3 regions of the Burkholderia sp. IDO3 genome follow, and region 1 is predicted to be linked to each of the others. Evidence: predicted binding sites of a transcription regulator. Region 1 holds the regulator's gene; each other region holds the start of a gene.
What was found. Region 1 encodes FNR, which switches genes on or off when oxygen is low (the NO sensors DNR and NnrR bind a similar motif). Its sites were predicted from a motif close to TTGATNNNNATCAA; they were not measured.
Positions count from the first base shown of each region.

Region 1 (6,437 bases):
CCGTCAATTGCCGTGCGCCGATCCTGCTCACGCGCGCGTTCTACGAGCGGGCCCGCGCGGCCGGCACGCAGGGCGTCGTCGTCAACGTGGTCGACCAGAAGATCAAGGAAAACTTCCACCGCGACCACTTCAGCTACACGGTCGCGAAGGCCGCGCTCGGCAACCTCACGCAGATGCTCGCGCTGTCGTCGTCGCCGGTGCTGCGCGTGAACGCGGTGTTCCCCGGCTTGATGCTGCCGAGCGACGACCAGACGCAGGCCGACTTCGAACACGCGAGCCGCGCATCGACGCCGCTCGCGCGCATCGCCGGCCCCGACGACGTCGCCAGCGCGATCCTGCTGCTCACGGGCAGCGCGTACAACGGCGTGGATTTCGTCGTCGATGCGGGGCAGAACCTGATCCGCGTCGATCAGGACGTGCTGTACAAGCACCGCTCGCCGGCCAGCAAGCACTGAGGCTCGGTGAGCGAAGGCGGCTGCGCGCCGCCTGCGTGCGCCGGGTCGCGCGGCTTTGCGCCGCTCACGCGCGACGCTCGCTGGCGGCGGTCAGGTCGTCGCTCCATTCCACCTCGTCCGCCGCGTCGTGCGGCGCGTCGCCCGAGCATTCGCACAGCTCGTCCGCTGCGTCCGCCCCATGCCGCTGCGTCGTACGGCGCGGCGCCCGGGCGTTCGCGCACCGCGTTACGGCTTCTCGCCGCTCCCGCCTTCCCGAACCTTGCCCTGCGCGACACTCGTGCCAGGCGGCACGCTGTGCGTGAGCCACACGTTGCCGCCGATCACCGAGCCGCGCCCGATCGTCACGCGGCCGAGAATGGTCGCGCCCGCGTAGATCACGACGTCGTCCTCGACGATCGGATGCCGCGCGTTGCCCTTGACCAGCGTGCCTTCGCCGTCGGCCGGGAAGCTCTTCGCGCCGAGCGTGACGGCCTGGTACACGCGCACGCGCTCGCCGATGATCGCGGTTTCGCCGATCACGACGCCGGTGCCGTGGTCGATGAAGAAGCTCGGGCCGATCTGCGCGCCCGGGTGAATGTCGATGCCGGTAGCCGAGTGCGCGATTTCATTGATGAACCGGGCGAGCAGCGGCACGCCGAGCCGGTGCAACGCATGCGCGAGCCGATGGTGCATCATCGCCAGCACGCCGGGGTAGCACAGCAGGATTTCGGTGATGTGCTGCGCGGCCGGATCGCCGGCGTACGCGGCCTGGATGTCGCTGACCAGCAGTGCGCGGACCGACGGCAACTGCCGCCCGAACTCGCGCGCGATCTCGAATGCGCGCTCGTCGAGTGCCGCGAACGGCGTGTCCACATGCTCGGGCAGGAACGGCAGCGCGCGGCGAATCTGCTCGGACAACACGCGCAGCGTGCTTTCGAGCGTATGGCCGACGTAATAGTCGACGCTTTCGTCGGTAAGATCGGGCGCACCGTAATGCGTCGGAAACATCGACGCGCGCAGGCCGGTGACAATCTTGCAGATCGCGTCGCGCGACGGCAGTTCGCGAATGCCGCGCGGATGACGCGTGCGATGGAGTTCCTCGCGCGACTCGCGCAAACCGGCGACGATTTCTTCGAGGCCCCACTGACGGGCGGGTGATGTCGACATATGCCAATGCAGGCAGCCGCGCGCAGTCGCACGGCCGCTAATAAAGTGACGGGTTCCGCAAGATTACCGCGTTTTTCGTCCGGCAGCGGCCCGCGGTGGATCGGCCGGATGGCCAATGCGGCCGGTGCGCGACGGCGTCAGATCGCGATGCTGCTCGCGTCGATCCAGCGCACGGCCCAGTCGCGCGCGTGCGCGATCGCAGCGCCTTCGTCGTTGAACTGGAGTTCGATCGGAAAAAAACGATTGGCAACGAGTTCCCCGTCGCTCGATCGGGAGATCACGACATAGGGCTTGAACGACCCGTCACTGGCGCGCGCGGGCGCGCAATTCAACAGATAACCGCGGTGCGTGAAGGCAGTAGTCGCTTGCATGAATCCGCCACCTCTAGTCCCTTGCTTTGTTGTTCACTACCCGTCTTTAAGGGTGCTGCGGCCCCCGGCGCGGGCAGAGACGGCGAGATCGCTTCCCCTCTCGCCGCTTCGCAGGAAAAGAATCATACTCTGTAGAAAACGCGTGTTCTAGCTGAAATAAATCACGACAAATCAATGCGCGCCGCGCGACCGCGGCGATCGCCCGCGCGCCTTTTCCCGTCGTGCCCGGAACGGGACTTGCTTCGATCCGGAGCGCTTCGCCGCCAGGAGAGCCGCGATGGAATCGTCAGCTCAAGCGCACACCGCGCATCCGCGCAGCATCGAACTCGACAACGACGACACGCACGACAGCACCGTCGACACCGACGGCAAGAATCGCGAAGCGTCGCGTCTTGCTGGCGGCGCGATCTCGCCCGATCAAATCACGCGCAGCAACGCATCGCTCGTCAACGCAATGCCCGAAGCCGGCGACGGCTTCGCGGGCTTCGACAGCCGCCCCGGCGGCAATCACCCGGCGTTCGCGCTGCGGGCCGGCTACACGGTGATCGAGAAAGGTTTCGATGCACCGCCGCACGCAGGCGACGAACTGTTCGGCCCGGTTCACCGGATGTACGGCAGCGCGTACTGGCCCGGGCACGGACGCCGGCCCGAACGCGTCATCGAGATCGCCGCGGTGCCGAGGTAGCGCGCGGCGTTTGAATCGATCGTTCGTTTGCCGGAGCGGCGCGCGGGCCGATGGTTCGCGCGGGCCCGGCTTGTGTTCGGCGCGCACGCGGACGATCTTCCGTATCGGTGTCGATACCGGCGCCGGTTCGCGGCGACGCGCGGGTGCGCCGCGCGCTTTCGATCGATGTGAATGCATCGATGTTGATCGAAATCAGGTTATTCGCAGTTCGGTTGCGATCCAATGGAGGCACGCGCGCGATTCGGCTTCGCCAAAGCGGACGTTGTCGTGCATCGGCGGACGGTGCCGCACCCCGGACCATCGCGCGACGCCTGTGCGGCCGCTGCCGTCACGATGCGGTATCCGCACGGTGTTCGTCCGCCGTCATCTCGCCGCAGACTGCCGCAACGCGCCGCCCGGACGGCCGGCCGGCGCGACGTCGCACGCCGCCGCACCCGTCACGCAGCGCAACATGCGGCGCGCGCATGGCTCGCGATCGGCATGCGCCGCTGCAACGACACAAGCGCCGCGATCGCGCGTGCCGATCGAGACGACCGGCATGTCGATGCAAAGTCCCTGCCGTTGGTTTACTCTGCCTCGCAGCAACGCACGGTCTGCCCGGCCGTTCGGCCGACTTCCGTTCAACCCGCCACTCGGAGACACTATGTACAAGCGCATTCTGGTTGCCATCGACGGCAGCGACACGTCCCGCCACGCATTCGATGCCGCACTCGCACTCGCGAAGGAACACGGCGCGGAACTGCAGCCGTTCTACGTCGTCGAGAACGCCGCGATCTACTACAACGTGCCGGGCTACGATCCGTCCGTGCTGCGCGACCAGCTCGTCGCGCAAGGCAACGCGCTCGCGGCGGATTTCACGAAGCTGATGCAGGCGGCGGGCGTGAAGGGCGAGACGCTGATGAGCGAAGCGTCGTCGCTCAACGACGTCTCGACGCTGATCCTCGATGGCGCGAAGGCATTCGGCGCCGATCTGCTGGTGCTCGGCACGCACGGCCGGCGCGGGTTCCGCCGCCTCGTGCTCGGCAGCATCGCGGAACAGTGCGTGCGCCACGCGACGTTGCCCGTGCTGCTGATCCCGGCCGCCTCGCACACGGATGAGCAGGAGGGCTGAACATGTTCGCGCGCGCACCGTGCTCACGCAACGGCCGGCATGCGCGCGCGGTCGCGACGTTTTGTCACCCGACCGCACCAATTTGCGGTGGGACAATGATTCTGTCGATTCAACGCCGGAGTAAACGATCATGCTGACGCCCGTCGCCACACGCCCCGCCGCCCCTTCCCATGCAGGCAACTGGGCTCCCCGCCAGGCCCCTCATTGCTCGTCGTGCGCAATGCGTCATCTGTGCATGCCGCAGGGCCTCGCCCCCGAAGCGCTCAGCCGCCTCGAATCGGTCATCTGCGCGGCTCGCCCGGTCAAGCGCGGCGAAGCGTTGTTCCGCGAAGGCGATGCGTTCGACAACCTGTATGCCGTACGTTCGGGTTCGCTGAAAACCGTCGCCACGCGCCATGATGGCCGCGAACAGGTCACCGGCCTGCACCTCGCGGGCGAAGCGCTCGGCCTCGACGGCATCTGCGACGACACGCACCCGCGCACCGCGGTCGCGCTGGAAGACAGCTCGGTCTGCGTGATTCCGTACAGCGCGCTCAAGTCGCTGTGCTCGGAAGCCGGCACGATGCAACTACGCATGCACAAGCTGATGAGCGAGCAGATCGTGCGCGAAACGTCGCAGACGATGCTGCTCGGTTCGCTGAATGCGGAAGAGCGCGTCGCCGCGTTCCTGCTCGACGTGTCGCAGCGCTACCTGAAGCGCGGCTACTCGCCGTCGGAATTCAACCTGCGGATGACACGCGAAGACATCGGCAGCTACCTCGGCATGACGCTCGAAACGGTCAGCCGCACGCTGTCGAAATTCCAGAAGCGCGGCCTGATCGAAATGCAGGGCCGCCTCGTGCAGATCGTCGACTTCGACGGCCTGCATCACGTCTGACCCGGCCCGGCGCGTGCGATACGCGCCGCATGCCTTCCCCGTCCGATCAGTCGAGAAACAGCGCGGCGCGCGCCTTCAGCGCCGCGCTGAAATCGTCGAGCCAGCCGATCGACAGGCGCCAGCTCTGCCAGTAAAGCTCGATGTCGACCGTCCGCCCGCGCGACATGTCGACCAGTTCGCCCGCTGCCAGCTGGCGATCGACCATCCGGTCCGGACACATTCCCCATCCCAGCCCCGTTTCGCATGCGCGTAGATACCCGGCGACGTGCGGTATCCAGTGTTGCGGCGGATCGAGCTCCGCACGCGTCACGCGCCGGATGAAACGCGCCTGCAGCCCGTCCTTCGGATTGAACATCACGCACGGCGCGCGGCGCAGCGCATCGCGCGTGATGCCCGCGCCGAAATAACGGTCGTGAAACGCCGGCGAGCACACCGCGCGATAGCGGATGCGCCCGAGCCGCGTCGACCTGCACCCCTGGATCGGCTCGGCCTGCGCGGTCACCGCGCCCTGCACGCTGCCGTCGCGGATGCGCGCGGCCGTGTAGTCCTGATCGTCGATCACGAGGTCGAGCAACGTCTCGCGCTCCGTGCAGAACGGCCCGACCGCGTCGATGAACCACGTCGCGACGCTGTCGTCGTTCACGGCCACGCGCAGCGTCGGCCATGCGCTCGCGATCTGGCCCGGCAATGCGGGCATCCGGCCGCCCAGTTCGGCCTCGAGCAACTGCACGCGCTCCGTATGCCGGCACAGCAGCGCGCCCGAGGTCGTCGCGACGCACGGCTGCCCGCGCTTGACCAGCACGCTGCCGACACGCTCCTCCAGCAGTTTCACCCGCTGCGACACCGCCGACGGCGTGACGTTCAGCTCCCTGGCCGCCCGTTCGAACGAGCCGTGCCGGATCACCGCCGCGAGGGCGTCGAGCAACGCGTAGTCCAGCATTAGATTTCCTTAATCGACATTAGGTAAATTAGCTTCTCTTATTCCGGGGCTGACCGCAGACTAGCGCCAACCGATTCCCCCGTCTACTGCTGTCAATTCCCCATCATGAACTGGATCGCTTTTTCTCACGGCGTGGCCCTGTGCGCGTCGCTCATCGTCACCATCGGCGCGCAGAACGCGTTCGTGCTCCGGCAAGGCATCATGCGCTCGCATGTCGGCAAGATCGTGCTGCTGTGCGCGCTGTCGGACATGATCCTGATCGGCACGGGCGTCGGCGGCGCGTCGGTGCTCGTCGAACGCTATCCGACCTTCGTCCACGCGGTGCTGTACGTCGGTCTCGCGTATCTCGCGTGGTTCGGCATCAACGCGCTGCGCCGCGCGTTCAAGCCGGGGCACGAAACGCTCGACGTCCGCGGCGACGCCGTCGCGCCGCCGCCGCAAAGCGCGGCCGCGATCGTGCTGATGACGCTCGCGTTCACGTGGCTCAACCCGCACGTGTATCTCGACACCTTCCTGCTGATCGGCACGGCCGGCGCGCGCGAGCCGGAAGGCGCGCGCTTCGCGTTCGCCGTCGGCGCGATGTCGGTCAGCGTCGTGTGGTTCCTCGGGCTCGGATACGGTGCGCGACTGCTCGCGCCGTGGTTCCGCAAGGCCGTCGCGTGGCGCGTGCTGGACGGCGCGATCGGCGGGATGGTGCTGTTCCTGGCGGCGGTGCAGTTGCGATAGCACGTTCGCCGATCGAAGCCCGGGCAGCGGCTTGCCGCCCGCACGCAGCAACCCTCCCTCCGTTTCTCCCGCCCGCATCCGCGACGAAATTCAGTTCCAGATCGAACGCAGCCGACCGGATCACCA
Region 1 is NZ_CP028962.1:86,640-93,076, reverse strand. Features, by position in the region: gene DCN14_RS00435 (SDR family oxidoreductase) at 1-455, shown strand, start outside; gene epsC (serine O-acetyltransferase EpsC) at 681-1,601, opposite strand; gene DCN14_RS00425 (hypothetical protein) at 1,739-1,972, opposite strand; gene DCN14_RS00420 (DUF3005 domain-containing protein) at 2,250-2,657, shown strand; gene DCN14_RS00415 (universal stress protein) at 3,301-3,768, shown strand; gene fnr (fumarate/nitrate reduction transcriptional regulator Fnr) at 3,899-4,645, shown strand; gene DCN14_RS00405 (LysR family transcriptional regulator ArgP) at 4,692-5,585, opposite strand; gene DCN14_RS00400 (LysE/ArgO family amino acid transporter) at 5,691-6,311, shown strand.

Region 2 (6,437 bases), on a different replicon from region 1:
CGTCCTTCGGACCGAAGCGGCCCGCGAGGATCAGCTTCGCGACCGGGTTCTCGATCTCCTGCTGAATCGCGCGCTTCAGCGGCCGCGCACCGAACAGCGGATCGTAGCCGACCTTGCCGATCTGTTCGAGCGCCGCCGGCGACACCTCGAGCGCCATGTCGAGCTTCGCGAGCCGGTCGTGCAGGCGTGCGAGCTGGATCTTCGCGATCGACTCGATGTTGCTGCGGTCGAGCGCATGGAACACGACGACGTCGTCGATCCGGTTCAGGAACTCCGGACGGAAGTGCTGCTTCACTTCGAGCCACACCGCGTCCTTGATCTCTTCCTGCGGCGAACCCGTCATCGCCTGGATCACCTGCGAGCCGAGGTTCGACGTCATCACGATCACCGTGTTCTTGAAATCGACCGTGCGCCCCTGCCCGTCGGTCATGCGACCGTCGTCGAGCACCTGCAGCAGCACGTTGAACACGTCCGGATGCGCCTTCTCGATCTCGTCGAGCAGGATCACGCTGTACGGCTTGCGGCGCACGGCTTCCGTCAGGTAGCCGCCTTCCTCGTAGCCGACATAGCCCGGCGGCGCGCCGATCAGCCGCGCGACGCTGTGCTTCTCCATGAACTCGCTCATGTCGATGCGGATCAGGTGCTCTTCTGAATCGAACAGGAACGACGCCAGCGCCTTGCACAGCTCGGTCTTGCCGACACCCGTCGGGCCGAGGAACAGGAACGAGCCGTACGGACGGTTCGGATCGGCGAGCCCCGCGCGCGAACGACGGATCGCATCGGCGACCGCGCTGATCGCCTCATGCTGGCCGACCACGCGCTCGTGCAGCTTTTCCTCGATATGCAGCAGCTTCTCGCGTTCGCCCTGCATCATCCGCGACACCGGAATCCCGGTCGAGCGCGACACGACTTCCGCGATTTCTTCCGCACCGACCTGCGTGCGCAGCAGCCGCGGACGCGTCGGGTTGTGCTGCTCCTGCTCTTCGGCCTGCGTGACCTGCTTCAGTTGCGACTCGAGTTGCGGCAGCTTGCCGTACTGCAGTTCGGCGACCTTCTCCAGCTTGCCGTCACGCTGCAGACGCGCGATGTCGGCACGCACCTTCTCGATTTCTTCCTTCAACTGCGCGCTGCCCTGCACCGCGGCCTTCTCGGCGGTCCAGATCTCCTCGAGGTCCGCATATTCGCGGCCGAGGCGATCGATCTCCTCCTCGATCAGCTGCAAGCGCTTCTGCGACGCTTCATCCTGCTCCTTCTTCACGGCCTCGCGCTCGATCTTCAGCTGGATCAGCCGGCGGTCGAGCTTGTCCATCTCTTCGGGCTTCGAATCGATTTCCATCTTGATCTTCGATGCAGCCTCGTCGATCAGGTCGATCGCCTTGTCGGGCAGGAAGCGGTCCGTGATGTAGCGGTGCGACAGCTCGGCCGCGGCGACGATCGCCGGGTCGGTGATGTCGACGCCGTGATGCAGTTCGTACTTCTCCTGCAGCCCGCGCAGGATCGCGATCGTCGCCTCGACGCTCGGCTCGTCGACGAGCACCTTCTGGAAGCGGCGCTCGAGCGCGGCGTCCTTCTCGATGTACTTGCGGTATTCGTCGAGCGTGGTCGCGCCGATGCAATGCAGCTCGCCGCGCGACAGCGCAGGCTTGAGCATGTTGCCCGCATCCATCGCGCCTTCGGCCTTGCCGGCACCGACCATCGTATGGATCTCGTCGATGAACACGATCGTCCGGCCTTCGTCCTTCGCGATGTCGTTGAGCACCGCCTTCAGGCGCTCCTCGAACTCGCCGCGATACTTCGCGCCCGCGAGCAGCGCGGCCATGTCGAGCGACAGCACGCGCTTGCCCTTCAGCGTCTCGGGCACTTCGCCGTTGACGATCCGCTGCGCGAGCCCTTCGACGATCGCGGTCTTGCCGACGCCCGGCTCGCCGATCAGCACCGGGTTGTTCTTGGTACGACGCTGCAGGATCTGGATCGAACGACGGATTTCGTCGTCGCGGCCGATCACCGGATCGAGCTTGCCTGCACGGGCGCGCTCGGTCAGGTCGACCGTGTACTTCTTCAGCGCCTCGCGCTGGCTTTCCGCATCCTGGCTGTGCACCTGCGAGCCGCCGCGCACCGCGGCGATCGCGGCTTCGAGCGCCTTGCGCGTGAGGCCGTGCTGGCGTGCGAGCTTGCCGGCTTCGCCCTTGTCGTCGGACACGGCGAGCAGGAACATCTCGCTCGCGATGAACGTGTCGTTGAGCTTCTGCGCTTCCTTGTCGGCCTGGTTCAGCAGCCCGGCCAACTCACGGCCGATCTGGATGTCGCCGCCCGTACCCGTGACTTGCGGCAGGCGCGAGATCGCCTCGTTCAGCGCGCCTTGCAGCGCCTGCACGTGAACACCCGCGCGCGACATCAGCGAGCGGGCGGAGCCGTCCTGCTGCGCGACGAGTGCCGCCAGTACGTGAACGGGTTCGATGTATTGATTGTCGCGGCCTGCCGCAAGGCTTTGCGCGTCCGCGAGTGCTTCCTGGAACTTGGTGGTGAGCTTGTCGATTCTCATTTAGTCGAGACCTCCAATTTTCGATTAACACCAAGATGAGGATGGTTATGCGGGTTTCAAGCGAAATTCGGGTTGATTCAGCGCAAAAAACGATGGGCGGCGACAAGCGGCCTGCCGGCCGGTTGCAGCCGGGTAATGGAGGCGTGCGGCGCGCGTCAGCCGGCCTTCGACGGCGACCCGGCGGACGCAGCCGCGTCGGGTTCCGACGGCTCGGCACGCACGAGCGCGATCGGCCGAATGCCGAGCAGCGCGACGAGCGGCGACGCAGGCGCGGCCAGCTCGCCGACCGTATGACGATCGAGCTCGGCGAAAAATGCATCGCGCGCGGCCGCCAGCACGCCCTTCAGACGGCACTGCGGCTCAATCACGCAGCCGCGCGACTCGTCACCGTCGGCGGAAAAACAGCCGACCAGCGCGAAATCGCTCTCGGTCGCGCGCACGACCTGCCCGACCGTCAGCGCCAGCGATTCGGGGAAGAGCCGCAGCCCGCCGTTGCGGCCGCGAACCGTGTCGACCCAGCCGAGCTCGCCGAGCTGCTGCACCACTTTCATCAGATGGTTCTTCGAGATGCCGTAGGCGTCCGAGATCTCCTGGATCGTCGCGAGCCCCTCGCCGCGCACGGCAAGGTACAACATCACGCGCAGCGAATAGTCGGTGTAGTCGGTGAGTCTCATGAGCGAATACGGAAAATTGTCGATCGTGCCCCGATTATGCAGCCCGGATCACCGGGAGCGCGCGCCGGCCGGGCTTTTGACTGCCGCCTGACAGGCCCGGGTTGCCCGGACGGCCTGCACACAATAAGATGCATGGCATACGCACATTTTTCAGGCCTTGGTGGACGCTATTTTGCGTCAAAATCCTGTCGGCGTCCTGCGCATCGGCCGCACCTGCGTCATGCCGCCGCGTCGCCGAAGCCCCAACGCTCCGATTTTCCCGGCCTTTTTGTCATGACCGCCCTGCCCGCCTCGCCCGATACCGCACCGGCCCGCCCCCGCGACGCCGAACCGACCGAAGACAACATCCGCGACCTCGTCTACGCGTTCTACGACCGCGTCCGCGCCGACCCGCTGCTCGGGCCCGTATTCGACGCGAAACTGAACGGCCGCTGGGACGATCATCTGCCGAAGATGGTCAGCTTCTGGTCGAGCCTCGTGCTCGGCACCAAGGGCTATCGCGGCAACGTGCAGCAGGCGCACCAGCCGCTCGACGGAATCGAACCCGCGCACTTCAGCCGCTGGCTGTCGCTGTTCCTGAAGACCGTCGAGGCACGCTACACGCCGCTCGCGGCGATCCGCTTCATGGAACCCGCGCTACGGATCGCACAAAGCCTGCAGCTGAGCCGCTTCGGCTGGGACTATCAGATTCCGCCCGAGCAGCAGGCGCTGCTCGATGCGATCGCGCCGCGCCGCCGCGATGGCGGCGACGACGCGCATGCGCTGCCGTCACGCGCCCGCGGCGAGCCGTTTCCGACGAAGATCATCGGGCGCGGCACCGATCCGGACGCGTAACGCGGCAATCCGGCGCCTGCGGCACATCGCCGCAACGAGAACGCCGCGTTCAACGCGGCGTGTTGCCCGATTCAACGCCCCAGCGCGCCAGCGCGGCGTCGTCGGTACTGCGGGCATCGACCCAGCGCTCGCCGTCCGGCGTCGTTTCCTTCTTCCAGAACGGCGCCTCGGTCTTCAGATAGTCCATCACGAACTCGCACGACGCGAACGCATCGCCGCGATGCGACGCGACCGTCGCGACCATCACGATCTGGTCGAGCGGCAACAGCCGGCCGACCCGGTGCACGATCGCGACGTCGATGCCGGGCCAGCGCCGGCCAGCCTCGGCGGCGATCTTCTCGAGCGCCTTCTCGGTCATCCCCGGATAGTGCTCGAGCTCCATCGCGGCGACCGAGTCGCCTTCGTTCAGGTCGCGCACCGTGCCGACGAAGCATGCGACCGCGCCGATCTTCGGGTTGCGCGCCCGCAGCGCCGCCACTTCGGCGTTCAGGTCGAAATCGTCGGCCTGGACTCGTACCGTAGCCATCGCAAGCCCCTCAGCCGCCCGTCACCGGCGGAAAGAACGCGACCTCGCAGCCGTCGGTGAGGCGCGTGTCGGGGTCGGTCATCTCGTGGTTGCACGCCATGCGCAACGCGCGCCCTTCGGCGAGCGTCTCGGCCCACGCGCCGCCGCGCAGGCGCAGCCATGCGCGCACGTCGCCGACGGTCGTCACGCCGTCCGGCACGTCGGCCTGTTCGTCGGACACGCCCAGCGCCTCGCGCACGCTTGCAAAGAATTTCAGTTGAATCTTCATGGATCGGGAGGCCGTCGCGTTACGACAGCAGTTCGGAAAACGGAATGAAACGCACGGTCTCGCCGGCGCTGATCGCGTGCTGCGGCGGATTGTCGATCAGGCCGTCGCCCCAGACCGTCGACGTCAGCACCGCCGAGCTCTGGTTCGGGAACAGATCGAGGCCGCCGGCCGCATTGACGCGCGCGCGCAGGAATTCGTTGCGCCGGTCGCCCTTGCTCTGCGAGAAGTCCGCGCGCAGCGACAGCGCGCGCGGCGCGACGTCGCGCACGCCGGACAGGCGCAGCAGGAACGGCCGCACGAACAGCAGGAACGTGACGAAGCTCGACACCGGATTGCCGGGCAGCCCGATGAAGTGCGCATCGGGCCGCTCGTCGCCGCGGCGCACCGCGCCGAACGCGAGCGGCTTGCCGGGCTTCATCGCGATCTGCCACAGTGCGAGGCGCCCTTCGGCCTCGACGGCCGGCTTCACGTGATCCTCGTCGCCGACCGATACGCCGCCGCTCGTCAGGATCACGTCATGATCGCGCGCGGCCTCGCGCAGCGTGTCGCGCGTCGCCGCGAGCGAGTCGGGCACGATCCCGTAGTCGGTCACGTGACAGCCGAGCCGCTCCAGCAGCCCGCGCAGCGTGAAGCGGTTCGAGTTGTAGATCGCACCGGGCTTCAGCGGCTCGCCGGGCATCGTCAGTTCATCGCCGGTGAAGAACACCGCGACGCGGATCCGCCGCGCGACCGACAACTGCGCGCAGCCGACCGATGCGGCCAGGCCGAGCGCCTGCGGCGCGAGGCGTGTGCCGGCCGGCAGGATCACCGAACCCTGGCGGATGTCCGCGCCCTGCGCGGTGATCCATTCGCCGGCTTTCGGCGTGTGCAGGATCTCGACCGCGTCGCCGTCGGCCGATGCCTGCTCCTGCATCACGACGGCGTCGGCACCCGGCGGCACCGTCGCGCCGGTGAAGATCCGCGCGGCCGTGCCCGCGGCGAGCGGCGCGGCCGGATGGCCGGCTGGAATCCGCTGCGACACGGGCAGGCGCCGCTCGCCGTGCAGCAGGTCGGCGACGCGCACCGCATAGCCGTCCATCGCGCTCGTATGCATCGGCGGCACGTCAAGCGGCGAGCTCACGTCGGCCGCCAGCACACGGCCGAGCGCATCGAGCGTCGCGACGGTTTCGGCGCCGGGCAGCGGTTTCGCGGCATCGAGCAGCGCGGCGAGCGCTTCGGCGGTCGACAGCATCGGCGCGCGCGGCGCCACGGAATTCGGGTTCGACATCGATGGAATCGGGGATCGTTGAAGTCAATACGTCATTGTAGCGACGCCATCGCACGCGCGCGCGATATGGCCGGCATGCGAAAACTGTGATCGGCGCGAATGTGCGGGGCTGATACTTGTTTCATGGCGCCCCGGGCGGGCGGCACCCGCACGGGCCTGGCCGATGAGCCGCCGCGCCGCCAAGCAAAACGGCCGGAACCCCGATCCGTTCGACGAATCGGCATTCCGGCCGTCCTGCGCGCACGCCGGGCTCGCGCCCGGCGGCACGTCATGCGCCCGTATGAGCGACGATGAAATCCTTCACCTGCCGCGCGTCGGCCTTCACG
Region 2 is NZ_CP028963.1:2,032,163-2,038,599, forward strand. Features, by position in the region: gene clpB (ATP-dependent chaperone ClpB) at 1-2,542, opposite strand, end outside; gene DCN14_RS24065 (Rrf2 family transcriptional regulator) at 2,698-3,216, opposite strand; gene DCN14_RS24070 (group III truncated hemoglobin) at 3,490-4,050, shown strand; gene DCN14_RS24075 (molybdenum cofactor biosynthesis protein MoaE) at 4,100-4,576, opposite strand; gene moaD (molybdopterin converting factor subunit 1) at 4,587-4,844, opposite strand; gene glp (gephyrin-like molybdotransferase Glp) at 4,864-6,111, opposite strand; gene thrC (threonine synthase) at 6,380-6,437, opposite strand, start outside.
Region 2: clpB (ATP-dependent chaperone ClpB) is a predicted target of FNR. The motif match lies at 2,615-2,628, and genes of this name have one in related genera.

Region 3 (6,437 bases), on a different replicon from region 1:
GGCCTGTCGTACGAATACCTCGCCGTCGCGCTCGACGAGTCGTTCGGCGCACGCGCGCACGGCCGCGTGATCGCCGCGCACCTCGGCAGCGGCGCGAGCCTGTGCGCGCTGCGCGAGCGCCGCAGCGTCGCGACGACGATGGGCTTCTCGGCACTCGACGGATTGATGATGAGCACGCGCTGCGGGACGCTCGATCCCGGCGTCGTCCTGCACCTGCTCGAGGCCGGGCAATTGTCGGGCGACGCACTCGGGCACCTGCTCTATCACGAGTCGGGGCTCAAGGGCGTCTCCGGTGCGTCGGGCGATCCGCGTGTCCTGCTCGCGTGCGAAGCGGCCGGCGACGCGCAGGCCCGCGATGCGCTCGCACTGTACGTCCATCGCATCGTGCGCGAAGCGGGTGCGCTTGCCGCGCTGCTCGGCGGCCTCGACATGCTGGTCTTCACGGCCGGCATCGGCGAACACTCGGCGCCATTGCGCGAGCGGATCTGCGCGTCGCTCGGCTGGCTCGGCATCGCGCTCGACCCGGGCGCGAATGCCGCCCACGCGCACGTCGTGTCGTCTGCGTCGAGCGCGGTCACGGTGGTCGTCGAACCGACCAACGAAGCATGGGTCGCGGCGCGCGCCGCGGTACGCGTGCTTCGCGGCAATCGGGACGCTTGATCCAGATCAGCGCGGGCGGCGCGCATGCGCCGAAGATGATTCCATCGCCATCCGTTCAAGGGAAACGCCATGTACTCGAACATTCTGGTTGCGCTCGACGGCAGCGATACGTCGTCCCGCGCACTCGACGCCGCGCTGAACCTCGCGTCGGAGACGGGTGCGCGGCTGACCCCCGTCTATGTCGTCGATTTCCTGGTGCCGGCCTACGACACGTACGGCTACGATCCGTCGATCCTGATCGATGCATTCCGGGAGGAGGGGCTGCGCGTCACGGAGGACGCCGCGAAACGCATGAAGGCACACGGCGTGACCGGCACGCCGCAGATCTCCAATGTCGCGCCGGCGGGCGAAGACATTGCGCAACGGATCGTCGCGCTCGCCGACGAGATCGACGCCGACCTGATCGTGATGGGCACGCACGGCCGGCGCGGTTTTCGTCGCCTCGTCCTCGGCAGCGTGGCCGAACGCGTGCTGCGCCATGCCACGCGCCCGGTCCTGATGATTCCGGCGGGTTGTGCGTCGACGGCATCCGCCGGAACCCCTGCCGCATCGACCGAAAAGGAACCGTCATGAGCTACAAGACCCTGCTCGTCCATCTCGACGACAGCGCGCGCTGCGCGACGCGCGTCGAGCTCGCGCTCGAACTCGCGGGACGCTGGAACGCGCATCTGACCGGCCTCTACGTGGTCTGCCAGGATCTGTTCGAACCGTTGCGACGCCCTGACGAACCGCTGAAGCTGGCCGTCTACGAACGCCTGTGCGACCAGCGGCGCCAGGAAGCCGAGGAGCGGTTCCTGGCGGCCGCCGAGCGCGCGGGACGCAACAACGTCGAGTGGCAGGCGCCGACCGGCGACGCGACGGCCGCCGCGATCCTGCATGCGCGCCACGCCGACCTGCTGGTGCTCGGCCAGGAGGATCCGGACGACCGCATGACCTACGTGGCCCGCCATTTCGTCGAGGACGTCGTGATGGGCAGCGGACGGCCGGCGCTCGTCGTGCCCTACGCGGGCGACGTGCGAACGCTCGGCGAGAACGTGCTGATCGGCTGGGACGGCGGACGCGAAGCCGCTCGCGCGATGGCCGACGCACTGCCGCTGCTCGCCCGCGCGCGCTTCGTCAACGTCGAGACGGTCACCCGCGGGCATCCGGATCCGGACAGGACGCCGGCGGGCGTCGACGTCGCCGCGTATCTCGAACGGCACGGCATTCGCGCATCGTTCTCCGCCACGCCGCGCGATCGGTCGGTGAGCGTGGGCGCGACGCTGCTGAACCGGGTGACCGACCTGCATGCGGATCTGCTGGTGATGGGGCTGTACAGTCATGCCCGCATGCACGAACGCGTGCTGGGCGGTGCCACGCGCACGATCCTCGAGACGATGACGGTGCCGGTCCTGCTGTCTCACTGAGTGAGCGCGTGAAAGCGGGTAGCCGCATCCGGCTGCCCGCCTCCCGTCACGACCGTCACAACACGCCGGCGCACGCACCCGGCCCCTCCCGTACGACCAGCACCGGCCGGTCCGCGATGCGCACCAGCGATTCGGCGACGCTGCCGAGCACCGCCCGGCGCACGCCGCGACGGCCATGCGTGCCCATCACGATCAGGTCCGCGTCGCATTCGGCGGCGGCGCGCGCCAGCACCTCCGCAACGTCCTCGCCATACGCGTCGATCGTTTGCGCGATGCCGCGCACGCCGGACAGCTGAAACGCCGTTTCCGCGTCCGAGACCGCGATCGCGGCCTTGTCCGCGTCCAGTCCGCCCGGCGCGTACTGGTCGATATAGCCGCTGTCCACATCGGCCAGCCGCAGCGCGTCCGATACCACGCACATGGCGATGACCAGGCTGCCCGCATCGCGGGCGAGCGAAATCGCCTCGTCGAGCGCGAGCCGCGCACTGCGGCTGCCATCGAGTGCCGCGAAGATCCTTTGGTACATGACGCCTCCCTGCTGTCGTCCGGGTTCGATCGGCCGGTCCAGCCAGTCTGCTCCCGGCGGGCACCTTTCCGTTGATGCCGGTCAAGCGTGCGACGCGCCGCCCGTCCGCACCGGTCCCGATTGGCGAACGCCGGCAAAGCGGGCACAATTTCAGGCGACATCGCAGTTCCGGCCTGCCCCGCTTTTCGTGCCCCGCGCCCGGCCCGCCGCCAGCCAGCCGCCGGCGCAATCCGTCAGGATGAACGGCAATGACAGTGAATGCGCCCCCCTTCAAGGCCGGGCCGGTTCCGCACCGGACGCGCCCCGCCCGCCATGCAGCCGCGGCCGCGCTGCTGACGCTGGCGCTGGGTCTGGCCGCAACGTTTGCGGCGTCCCGGTCGCTGCAGAACGCGGCCCGGCAAGCCGCCCAGGCCCGGTTCGAGCAAACCGCGACGCTCGCGACCGCCGACCTCAGGCGCAGCCTCCTCGGCGCGGCCGCCATCTTGCGCGGCGCGCGCGGCTTCGCGTCGGCACTGGCCGCGCCGCAATCCGGCGCGGCGTGGCGCGGCTATCTCGCCAGTCTCGATCTGGACGGATTGCAATCCCCAGTCCGCGGCCTCGGAAGAATCGAACCGGGCGCCGCCATCGGCGATCTGTCGACCCGGCAGGCACTGCGGCGCGCAGCGGAAACCGGCAAGGTCGCGCTGGCCGCGAACGCGCTCCAGGACGGCACCGATGCGACGCTCGCCCGGACGGCACTGACGCTGTACTTGCCGATTGATGCGAACGCCGAAGACGGGCCGTTGTCCGGGCCCCGGCACGCGAGCGCGACCGGATACGTCTATGCGTCGCTGAATCCCGATCGTCTCGTCGATGCGTCCGTGCTCGGCCGGCTTCACATGGAAATCGTCGCCGACGATCCGGCGGCGCCCGTGTATTCCGGCGGCTTCGGCGGCGGCGATGACGCCGACGTCCGCGATACGTTCAGGCGAACCGACTCGCTGACGTTCGGCGGCACGCCGCTCACGCTGCGCTACGGCGCACCGCGCGCCGCCCTGTCCGGCGCCGCGACGGCCGTGCTGCCGGCCGGCATCGCGCTGTCGCTGACGCTGGCCGCGCTCGTGCTGCAGATCGCCGCGAAGCGCGCGCGCGCCGGTACGACACACGCCAGCGACACCCCGCCCGGCGATGACCGGATGATGGCCATCATCCGGTCATCGATGGAGGCCATCATGACCGTCGACGAACGCCAGACGATCGTGATCTTCAATCCGGCCGCCGAACGCGTGTTCGGCGTCTCGGCGATGGACGCGATCGGTGCGCCGCTCGCCCGCTTCATCCCCGAGCGCTTCCGCGCCGCGCATGCGGCGCACGTCGAGCAATTCGGCGTGACCGGCGTGTCGGAGCGGCAGATGGGGCGGCAACGCGTGCTGTTCGGCTTGCGCGGCGACGGCACCGAGTTTCCGATCGAGGCGTCGATCTCGCAGATCCGCGACGGCGCCGGCAAGCTGTATACGGTCATGCTGCGCGACGTCACCGAGCGGGTGCGCGCCGAAAACGCGCTCAAGCAGTCGCGCGAGGAGCTGCGCGAGCTGTCCGCCAACCTGCAGAACGTGCGGGAGGAAGAAAAAACGCGCATCGCCCGCGAGCTGCACGACGACCTCGGCCAGCAGCTCACCGCGCTCAAGATGGATCTCTCCGCCGTCGAGCTGGGGCTCGCGGGCGTCGTCGTCCCCAACACCGGCGTGCGCGAGCAGTTGGGCGGCATGCATCGCCTGATCGATTCGACCGTCGCGTCGGTCCGGCGCATCGCGGCCGATCTGCGGCCCGTGATGCTCGACGACCTGGGCCTCGTCCCGGCGATCGAATGGCTGGCGAACGATTTCACGCGCCGTTACCGGATCACGGTCGAGCGCGACCTCGCCCCCGTCGATGCCGCGCTCACCAGCGCCGGCGCAACCACGCTGTTCCGCATCGTGCAGGAGGCGCTGACCAACGTCGCGCGGCACGCGGACGCGACGAACGTGAAGCTCGCGCTGAAAATCGAAGACGGCTACTGCATGCTGCGCATCGCCGACAACGGTCACGGCGCGCCCGCCCCCCGCCGCGACGCGCACGATCGCCCGTCGTTCGGCCTGATCGGCATCCGCGAGCGCGCGCACATGCTCGACGGGACGGTGACGATCGACAACCGGCCGGGAGCGGGATTCACGATCACCGTGGCGCTGCCGCTTCACGCCATCCAGCAAGGAGACGTGCTGTCATGATCAGGGTACTCATCGCCGACGACCACGCACTCGTCAGGGACGGCCTGCGGCACATCCTGCAGAACGCAAGCGGTTTCGACGTCGTCGGCGAAGCGCAGGACAGCGCGTCGACGATCGCGCTCGTGCGCGGCAAGGACGCGAACGTGCTCGTGCTCGACCTGTCGATGCCCGGCCGAAACGGCGTCGAGCTCATCAAGCAGATCAAGGACGAGAAGCCCGCCTTGCAGATCCTCGTGCTGACGATGCATGCCGAACAGCAATATGCGGTGCGCGCGTTCCGCGCGGGCGCGTCCGGCTACATGACCAAGGAAAGCGCCAGCGCCGAACTGGTCGCCGCGCTGACCAAAATCGCGGCCGGCGGCGTCTATGTCAGCCTGACGATGGCCGAGCAATTCGCGCAGAGCCTGAACGAGCCGACCGATCTCCTGCCGCACCAGCGCCTGTCCGACCGCGAGTTCGACGTCTTCCGCCGCGTGACGTCCGGCGAGCCGATTTCCGAAATCGCGCAGGCGCTCTGCGTCAGCGTCAAGACCGTCAGCACGTACAAGACGCGGATCCTCGAGAAGATGCAGATGCCGAACGACACGGCGCTCGTGCGCTACGCGATGCGCCACAAGCTGTTCGACGACCCGGACGAGCTCTGACGGCGGCAAGGCCGCCGGCTGCCGTCGCGTTGCCGCGGCATGCGCTCCCCGCCCGCAACACGCGCGACAAGACGCCGCACCGCTGTAGGAATCGGCCTACAGCGCTTCCACCTCACCTACCGCATCTTCAATTCCGGCTGATTTTCTTGACGCCGCGCAACGTCCATACTGCACCTCAAGAAAAACAACCCAGCGTGCCTCCCGGAGCAAAGGCAGCATCACCGTCGAGACCGGCGTACCGGTCTCCCGGCCCGTCCGGCGCGGCGTTTCCATCAGGAAGGCGGCAACCACCCAGGCCGCCGGTACAACGGCCAGCGCGATCCCGCCTGACGGCGAACCGTCGCTGCCCCCCGAACTGGAGCCGATCATGCAGAGCAATGCCGATGTCTCGACGACCATGCCGTTACGCCCGTTCATCCCGCTGCATTCCGTCGCGCCGGTGGACCAGCCGAAGCGCGCCGCGTCCCGCTGTTCGACGTGCGCACTACGCAGCGTGTGCATGCCGTCCGATCTTTCTCCTGACGATTTCGCGCGCGTCGACGCGATGATCTGCACGACGCGCCACGTCAGGCGCGGCGAAACGCTGTTTCGCGCGGGCGACACGTTCAACAGCATCTATGCGGTGAGAACCGGGTCGTTCAAGACCATCGTGATGCATCGCGACGGCGACGAGCAGATCACCGGCTTCCAGATCGTCGGCGAGTCGCTCGGGCTCGACGGCGTGTACACCGGACGCCACAACGGCGACGCCATCGCGCTCGAGGACAGCACGGTCTGCATCATCCCGTTCGGCCAGCTCGAGCAGATGTGCCGCGAAGTGCGGCCGATGCAGCACCACGTGTATCAGATGATGGGCGGCGAAATCGTGCGCGAGTCCTCCCAGATGCTGCTGCTCGGCACGATGACGGCCGAGCAGCGCGTGGCCGCGTTCCTGCTGAATCTTTCCGCGCGCTTC
Region 3 is NZ_CP028964.1:258,882-265,318, reverse strand. Features, by position in the region: gene DCN14_RS32885 (acetate/propionate family kinase) at 1-660, shown strand, start outside; gene DCN14_RS32880 (universal stress protein) at 730-1,233, shown strand; gene DCN14_RS32875 (universal stress protein) at 1,230-2,066, shown strand; gene DCN14_RS32870 (universal stress protein) at 2,122-2,592, opposite strand; gene DCN14_RS32865 (PAS domain S-box protein) at 2,841-4,838, shown strand; gene DCN14_RS32860 (response regulator transcription factor) at 4,835-5,482, shown strand; gene DCN14_RS32855 (hypothetical protein) at 5,579-5,983, opposite strand; gene DCN14_RS32850 (helix-turn-helix domain-containing protein) at 5,880-6,437, shown strand, end outside.
Region 3: DCN14_RS32870 (universal stress protein) is a predicted target of FNR. The motif match lies at 2,664-2,677, and genes of this name have one in related genera.